One region of the Pantoea sp. X-Soil-YNGN-775 genome, then DNA from elsewhere that is predicted to be linked to it. Evidence: predicted binding sites of a transcription regulator. Region 1 holds the regulator's gene; each other region holds the start of a gene.
What was found. The regulator PhoB, encoded in region 1, activates phosphate uptake and scavenging genes when phosphate is short. The targets are predictions, from matches to a motif close to CTGTCATAAAACTGNCNNAT.
Positions count from the first base shown of each region.

Region 2: the regulator PhoB is predicted to act here: its motif matches at 1,341-1,360, upstream of glpT (glycerol-3-phosphate transporter).
Region 3: the regulator PhoB is predicted to act here: its motif matches at 1,213-1,232, upstream of pstS (phosphate ABC transporter substrate-binding protein PstS).
Region 4: the regulator PhoB is predicted to act here: its motif matches at 1,108-1,127, upstream of phoA (alkaline phosphatase).

Region 1 covers NZ_AP035945.1:939,040-941,244, reverse strand. Annotated here, with positions in the region: gene phoR (phosphate regulon sensor histidine kinase PhoR) at 1-483, opposite strand, end outside; gene phoB (phosphate response regulator transcription factor PhoB) at 498-1,187, opposite strand; gene sbcD (exonuclease subunit SbcD) at 1,383-2,205, shown strand, end outside.
Region 2 covers NZ_AP035945.1:182,604-184,808, forward strand. Annotated here, with positions in the region: gene glpT (glycerol-3-phosphate transporter) at 1-1,195, opposite strand, end outside; gene AC6I8I_RS00835 (carboxylate/amino acid/amine transporter) at 1,572-2,205, shown strand, end outside.
Region 3 covers NZ_AP035945.1:12,952-15,156, forward strand. Annotated here, with positions in the region: gene glmS (glutamine--fructose-6-phosphate transaminase (isomerizing)) at 1-1,172, shown strand, start outside; gene pstS (phosphate ABC transporter substrate-binding protein PstS) at 1,338-2,205, shown strand, end outside.
Region 4 covers NZ_AP035945.1:2,351,964-2,354,168, forward strand. Annotated here, with positions in the region: gene phoA (alkaline phosphatase) at 1-1,026, opposite strand, end outside; tRNA gene AC6I8I_RS11115 (tRNA-Ser) at 1,270-1,357, shown strand; gene phoH (phosphate starvation-inducible protein PhoH) at 1,517-2,205, opposite strand, start outside.

The DNA.
Region 1 (2,205 bases):
GAAGTCACGCTGGCGGATATAGCGCGAGAATTCCGGATAGCGCAGCAGGTTAAGGATGTTCTGGCCATTATCTTCTGGCCAGCGTAGCCCGAGATGCTGTTGTGCCAGCCCGTTGCACCAGAAAATGGTGCCCTCTTCGGTGGTGAGGATCACCGCATCCGGCAGCGACTCGGCGCCGCTGCGAAAGCGTTTAATCAGGTTGCCGAGTTCGCGCCGCCGCCGCCGGTTGCGTAACTGCATCTGGTAGAGCCCGTAAAACAGCGGTTCCCAGCTGGCCCGCCCGGCTGGCGGCGTCATGGTACGATCGAGCCACAACCAGTGCGACAGGCGCATCAGGTTGTGGAAATGCCACAGCAGCACCGCCAGCACGCTCAGCAACAGCAGCCACGGCAGATAACCGAACAGCAGGCCAAGCAGCAGCGCAGGCAGACACGCCAGCAGCAGTTCTGACAGTAATCTCTTCCAGGAGAGGCGTTCCAGCACGGTGAAAACTCCGTTTAGTAGCGGGCAGAGAAACGATACCCTGTTCCACGGACGGTTTGTACCATGCGATCGTGGCCGGAGACTTCCAGCGCTTTACGTAAACGGCGAATGTGAACATCGACGGTGCGATCTTCGACATACACGTTGGTGCCCCAGACGTGGTTCAGCAGCTGTTCGCGGCTATAAACCCGCTCCGGGTGGGTCATAAAGAAGTGCAGCAGTTTATATTCGGTAGGGCCCATTTCCAGCGGCGTGGTTTCCGACATCACCCGGTGCGAGGAGGGATCCAGGCTCAGTCCCTGCATCTCAATCACCTCTTCCACCGCCATCGGTGAAATACGGCGCATGACGGCTTTGATGCGCGCCATCAGCTCTTTTGGCGAGAACGGCTTGGTGATGTAATCGTCAGCGCCGACTTCCAGCCCGCGCACCCGGTCCTCTTCTTCACCGCGGGCGGTGAGCATCATCACCGGAATATCGCGGGTCATCGCTTCGCGTTTCAGATGCTTAATAAACTGAATGCCGCTGCCGCCGGGTAACATCCAGTCCAGCAGAATCAGATCGGGCCAGGGTTCAATCAGCTTACCCACTGCGCTGTCATAATCTTCCGCCTCAATTGGCTGATAGTCGTTCTGCTCCAGAACAAAGCACAACATTTCACGGATTGGGGCTTCATCTTCCACAACCAAAATGCGCTTAGCCATTATTACTCCTGCTGATATGACGGCTGTCACTGAGATTCGCGGCGCCATTATGCGTCAGATTTGTGACACTTTTATGAAAAACATACCCGCTCATTCAGGCCAGTGGTAATCAATTATGACCGCGCAGCGACAATTTTTCGCTTTGGCCACAGAGCCAGTATAATCGCCGGGCGAATTACAACGGCAGGGAGTTTTATGCGCATCATTCATACTGCGGACTGGCATCTGGGGCAGTTCTTTTACAACAAGAGTCGGGCAGCGGAACATCAGGCGTTTCTCGACTGGTTGTTGATCCAGATCGAACAGCATCAGGTGGATGCGTTAATCGTGGCGGGCGATCTGTTCGATACCGGCACCCCGCCCAGCTACGCGCGCGAAATGTTCAACCGCTTTGTGGTGGCGCTGCAGCCCAGCGGCTGTCAGCTGATTGTGCTGGCGGGCAATCACGACTCGGTGGCGACGCTCAATGAGTCATGCGAACTGCTCGCCTGCCTGAATACCCGGGTGATCGCCACGCCCGAGGCCAACAGCGATGTGCTGCTGCTCACCACCCGTCAGGGCGCGCCGGGCGTGCTGCTGTGCGCCATTCCATATCTGCGGCCGCGCGACATCCTGCGCAGCCGCGCCGGCCAGTCCGGACGCGACAAGCAGACCTCGCTGCTGGAGGCGATTGCTCATCATTATCAGCAGCGCGTGGCTGCCGCGCGGGCGCTGGACCCGGCTCTGCCAATCGTGGCCACCGGCCATCTCACCACCGTCGGCGTCAGCCAGAGCGACTCGGTACGTGACATCTATATCGGCACGCTGGACGCCTTTCCGGCCGCCGCCTTTCCTGAGGTCGATTACATCGCGCTCGGCCACATTCATCGCGCTCAGCGGGTAGCGGGCACCGAGCACATCCGTTACAGCGGCTCGCCGATTGCACTCAGTTTTGATGAACTGGGCAGTGAAAAAAGCGTCTTCCTGCTGGACTTCACCCCGCGCGGTTTGCAAACGGTGACGCCGCTGGTGGTGCCGC
Region 2 (2,205 bases), 760 kb from region 1:
CGACGGAACCGCCCAGATAACCAAACAGACCGGTAAAGCCCGCAGCGGTGCCGGCGGCCTTCTTCGGTGCCAGTTCCAGCGCGTGCAGACCAATCAGCATCACCGGGCCGTAAATCAGGAAGCCAATCACGATCATACAGGCCATATCAACGCCGGGATTGCCCGCCGGGTTCAGCCAGTAAATCACAGTGGCGATGGTGACCAGCGTCATAAAGAACACGCCGGTCGCGCCACGGTTACCCCGGAACACTTTGTCCGACATCCAGCCACACAACAGCGTTCCCGGAATGCCGGCATACTCATACAGGAAGTAGGCCCAGGAGGACTTATCCAGTGTGAAGTGCTTCACCTCTTTCAGGTAGGTCGGTGACCAGTCCAGAATGCCGTAGCGCAGCAGGTAGACAAACACGTTTGCCAGGGCGATGTACCACAGCAGTTTATTGGGCAGTACATATTTCATGAAGATCTGCTTAGCCGTCAGCTCTTCTTCATGGCTGGCATCGTAATCCGGCGGATAGTCGTTTTTGTATTCTTCAATCGGCGGCAGACCACAGGACTGCGGTGTGTCGCGCATCAGGGCAAAGGCGATGAACGCCACCAGGATGGCACCAAAGGCCGGCATGTAGAGCGCCGCTTTCCAGTCGTTGAACCACGCCATACCGAGCAGAAACAGCAGTGGCGGCAGGCCGCCGCCGACGTTATGGGCGCAGTTCCACACCGAGACAATGCTGCCGCGCTCCTTCTGTGACCACCAGTGCACCATGGTCCGTCCGCACGGTGGCCAGCCCATTCCCTGGAACCAGCCACAGATAAACAGCAGCACGAACATCACCATGATGCTGGAGGTGGCCCACGGCACAAATCCCATAAATAGCATCACCGCAGCGGCCAGGATCAGCCCGGCCGGTAAAAAGACGCGCGGATTCGAGCGATCGGAAACTGAGCCCATGATGAATTTTGAGAAGCCGTAGGCGATGGAAATGCCTGACAGGGCGAAGCCGAGGTCGCCACGTGAAAAGCCTTGCTCCACCAGATACGGCATGGCGAGCGCAAAGTTTTTTCTGACCAGATAGTAGGCGGCGTAGCCGAAAAAGATCCCGATGAAAATTTGCCAGCGCAGGCGACGGTAGAGCGGATCAACGCGATCCGCGGCCACCTGCGGCTGACGGGGTGCAGGTTTAAAAATACTCAGCATCAGTGAGGCCCTCCAGGGCACTTTATGGTTTTTACATTCCCAGTGGTTGGGTCAAAAAAAGACAAGAAGAAAATGGCGGCGTGATGTTCCATTTCGCGCAAAGAATAAAAGTAGTGACGCGACGTTACTGTGATGTGTGACACATTTGTTACACTTTTATTACAGTTAAGAGCGATAGTGATCATCATATGGTTTATTTCGCGCATTTTGCACGGCAGGCGGGCGTAAAAAGAGAAGGTGATGCTAACGGGCAATAATGAAGCTATCGCCGGATGAATTTGTTTGGCTGGTAAGTGACCAGATGTAAACCAGATAGTGCAGCCGCCCGGCAGCACATTGTTTACACTGTCGCTCTGTTAATTTCGGGGTCGTTACCGTGTTCTTATTGATCATTACCACTATTCTGTGGGCTTTTTCGTTTAGCCTGATTGGCGAATATCTTGCCGGTCAGGTGGACAGCTGGTTCTCCGTGCTGATGCGACTGGCGCTGGCCGCGCTGGTCTTTTTGCCGTTCCTGCGCTGGCGCGGCTATCGCCCCTCAACGCTGCTGCTCTATATGCTGGTAGGGATGTTGCAATTAGGGGTGATGTACCTGCTGAGTTTTGAAGCCTACCTCTACCTCAGCGTGTCAGAGTTCCTGCTGTTTACCGTGATGACGCCGCTTTATGTCACTCTGATTTATGATCTGATCAGTCGCCGTCCGCTGCGGGTCGGCTATATCTTCAGCGCCCTGCTGGCGGTGGCGGGTGCGGCCATCATTCGCTATGACAAAGTCAGCGATAACTTCTGGACTGGCCTGTTGCTGGTGCAGCTGGCAAACATCTGCTTTGCTGCCGGTATGGTGGGCTATAAGCGCCTGCAGGAGACCCGTCCGATGCCGCAGCACACCGCCTTCTCCTGGTTCTATCTGGGCGCGGTGGCGATCGCGGTAATCGCCTGGTTTGCCTGGGGAAATCCGCAGAAATTACCCACCACCTCGCTGCAGTGGGGCATTCTGGTGTGGCTGGGCG
Region 3 (2,205 bases), 930 kb from region 1:
TGACCATCGTTGATCGTACTGGTAAACCGGTGACGCGCGCAGAGATCGAATCGACCCTGCAGTATGATGCCGGTGACAAAGGCATCTACCGCCATTACATGCAGAAAGAGATCTACGAGCAGCCGATGGCGCTGAAAAGCACCCTGAGCGGCCGTTTCAGTCACGGCCAGGTCGATCTCAGCGAGCTGGGCGCAGGTGCAGAAGCGCTGCTGGCGCAGGTGGAGCATATCCAGATTATCGCCTGCGGCACCTCGTATAACTCCGGCATGGTGTCACGCTACTGGTTTGAGTCGCTGGCCAATATTCCGTGTGATGTCGAGATCGCCTCTGAGTTTCGCTACCGCAAGTCGGCGGTGCGGAAAAACAGCCTGCTGATCACCTTATCGCAATCGGGCGAAACGGCCGACACCCTGGCAGCGCTGCGTCTCTCCAAAGAGCTGGGCTATCTCGGTTCCCTGGCGGTGTGTAACGTGGCCGGTTCGTCGCTGGTGCGGGAATCTGATCTGGCGCTGATGACCAAAGCGGGCACCGAAATCGGTGTTGCCTCGACCAAAGCCTTTACTACGCAGCTGGCAGTGTTACTGATGCTGGTGGCGAAGCTGGGCCGGCTGAAAGGCATGGCGGCGGAAACCGAGCATGAGATTGTCCATGCGCTGCAGGCGCTGCCCAGCCGGATCGAACAGATGCTGGCGCAGGATAAGCTGATTGAAAATCTGGCAGAGGGCTTCTCAGATAAGCATCATGCGCTGTTCCTCGGCCGCGGCGATCAGTATCCGATCGCCATGGAAGGGGCGCTGAAGCTGAAGGAGATCTCCTACATTCACGCCGAAGCCTATGCGGCGGGCGAGCTGAAGCACGGCCCGCTGGCGCTGATTGATGCCGATATGCCGGTGATCGTGGTGGCACCCAACAACGAACTGCTGGAGAAGCTCAAATCCAACATCGAAGAGGTGCGGGCACGCGGCGGTCTGCTGTATGTGTTTGCCGATCAGGATGCGGGCTTCAGCGACAGTGACGGGATGAAGATTATCCCGCTGCCCCACGTTGAAGAGGTGATTGCGCCAATCTTCTATACCGTGCCGTTGCAGCTACTGTCGTATCACGTCGCGCTGATCAAAGGCACTGACGTCGATCAGCCGCGTAACCTGGCGAAATCGGTTACCGTAGAATAACAAAGTGGGCCCGGTCGCGGGCCCGCTTCATTTTTGCCCGCTGTCATATAACTGTCATATTTCGTACATTTCACTGTCATCAAACTGTCCTATTTTCCCTCCTGCAGCAATCACTGACTCTTACTAAAACGGCCCCGAGCCTGAATTTTCTCCCCTGGAGGGAACATGACACTGATGCGTAGCACCGTAGCCCGAATCCTCGCCGCCACCTTTGCAGTCAGCGCGGTATCTGCTTTTGCGGCCACCGATCTGACGGGCGCAGGCGGGACGTTCCCGGCGCCGGTTTATGCCAAGTGGGCAGCAGAGTATCAGCAAGCCACCGGTAGCAAAGTTAACTACCAGGGCATCGGTTCATCTGGCGGCGTGAAACAAATCATCGCCAAAACCGTCGATTTCGGTGCGTCCGATGCGCCAATGAAAGATGAAGATTTGCAGAAAAATGGCCTGTTCCAGTTCCCGACGGTGATCGGCGGCGTGGTGCTGGCGGTTAACCTGCCGGGCATCAAATCAGGTGAACTGACGCTGGACGGTAAAACCGTCGGCGACATCTACCTCGGCACCATCAAAAAGTGGAACGATCCGGCGATCGCTAAACTCAATCCAGGCGTAAAACTGCCAGAGACGAATATCAACGTGGTGCGCCGCGCTGATGGTTCAGGTACCTCATTCGTTTTCACCAGCTACCTGGCGAAAGTGAATGAGGCGTGGAACAGCAAAATTGGTAAAGGCAACACCGTAAACTGGCCGGTCGGTCTGGGTGGCAAAGGCAACGACGGCGTGGCCGCGTTTGTCCAGCGTCTGCCGGGTTCAATCGGCTATGTGGAATATGCCTACGCCAAACAGAACAACCTGACCTACACCAAACTGATGGACGCTGATGGCAAGCCGGTCGCACCGAGCGAAACCAGCTTCAGCAACGCGGCGAAAGGCGCAGACTGGAGCAAATCTTTCGCTCAGGACCTGACCTTCCAGAAAGGTGCGGATGCCTGGCCTATCTCTTCCACCACCTTTATCCTGGTTTACAAAGATCAGG
Region 4 (2,205 bases), 1.4 Mb from region 1:
GCCTTCTACCTGCAGGAAGAAGCCATTTGGATTGTTACGCAGCAGGTCGATCGCTTTGGCGGTCATCTGCGCCAGCGTAGGCGTTGACAGCGGGCGGTCCTTATTGACTTCACAGGTCACCACCGGCTTATCAATATTGCCGTGATAGCTGGCTTTCGGCCCCTGCCAGCGCACCGGCATATTGCCTGCAGAGAACAGACCCAGCAGCGGTTTTTGCTGATCGGCCACGGTGACGGCGTTAAGCCCCTGCCAGTCGCTGACCAGCTGATAGCCCAGCGCCTGCGCCTGCTCATTCAGCGTTTTACCCTGATATTCGCCGGCTTTCGCTACCTCGGCGAACGATTTTGCCCCGCCTCCTAAGGTTACGTCGGGACGGGTTTTCAATAACTGTTCGCTAATCGATCCCTTACCGCCCTGCTCTGCGGCGTTGGTCGGACAGAGTTCGCTGGTCTTCTCCGGTCCGTAGCATTTACGCGAGGTTACGTGCGAGAACAGCACTGCGGGCGTCGCATCCTGCAGTTCAGCGGTTGAGACATCGCCGGTGGCTTTGCCCGCTGCTTTCGCCAGCTCCAGCAGCGTCATCTGATCCTGACCATTAACATCGACGCTGATGGCACCGTTATAACTTTTGGTGCCGGTTGCCCAGGCCGTGGCTGACGCGGCCGAGTCGGTGACGTAATTAGGTTTGTGGGTTTTCTTATCTAACGAATAATGGGTGTACTGGCCGGTCAGCGGCAGCGCATCGATACCTTTAAAAAAGCCGCCTGCGCCTTCTGCCAGATTACGCGCCGCGGTGATTTCAGAGTCACCCATGCCATCACCAATCAGCAGGATAACGTTTTTGGCGGTGCTATTGCGTAGCGAGGCTTTTAACGCCTCAGTCTGGTCACCGGTCAGCCGACGTGCTCCGCCGTGCTGGCTGAGATCGCCCTGCGCCGCACGGGAAACGAGGTCGACATCCGCCAGGGCCGGGGTGGCGATCACGGAGGCGAGCAGAGAGAGGGTAAACAGAGGAAGCTTTTTCATTATTCGATCCTTGTAAGCAAAAAATACCAATGATTTCAGGCGTTAATTTTGCGACGATCGGGTGATGTTTTTGTGTCACTGAGATTTCAGTTTGATGACAAAACCGGCGGAGTGGGCAACGCTAAATCGATTCGTTCAGAGCTTAAGCGAATAGAACAAAAGAGAAAAATAGTGCTTGACCCTTTTCAGCCGACTCCCTATAGTAGCGCTCCGTTGACCCGGCGCGGTCAATGGAAAAAATGTGGTGAGGTGTCCGAGTGGCTGAAGGAGCACGCCTGGAAAGTGTGTATACGGCAACGTATCGGGGGTTCGAATCCCCCTCTCACCGCCACATTCAAAGAAGAGCCTGAACGAAAGTTCAGGCTTTTTTTTATGCATAGTTTTATGCAGAGTTTTGTGCAGAGTTCAGCGACGGTAAGAAGCCCCGCCCCACCATAAGAAAACCCGGCCGAAGCCGGGTTTGGGCGCTACACTGCTACTCAATCAAACGCTAGCTATAGGCGTGCAGGGTGCGCTGACACAGCGCAGAACGCACACAATCTTCTTTGCCGAAACGTACGATGCCAACCATCTCGTCCTCTTCGAAACGCGCCAGCGCGTCTGCGAGACCGGAAGGCACCCCAGCGGGCAAGTCGCACTGGGTAATATCACCATTCACAATGACCGTGACGTTTTCGCCCAGTCGGGTCAGGAACATTTTCATCTGGGCGGCGGTCACGTTTTGCGCCTCATCCAGAATAACCACGGCATTTTCAAAGGTCCGGCCGCGCATATAGGCGAACGGGGCGATTTCGACCTTGGCGATTTCCGGACGCAGACAGTACTGCATAAAAGACGCGCCAAGACGTTTAACCAGAATGTCGTAAACCGGTCGGAAATAAGGGGCGAATTTCTCGGAGATATCACCGGGCAGGAATCCCAGATCCTCATCGGCCTGTAACACCGGGCGCGTAACGATAATCCTGTCAATATCCTTATGAATCAGGGCCTCTGCCGCTTTCGCAGCGCTGATCCAGGTTTTGCCGCAACCGGCTTCACCGGTGGCAAAGATCAGCTGTTTCGTTTCTATGGCGGTGAGATAGTGTGCCTGAGCTTCATTACGGGCTTCTATCGGTCCCCGGTCGCGCACATCGCGCGCCATGCCAATCGAGTCCAGCCCACCCATTTGCACCAGCGAAG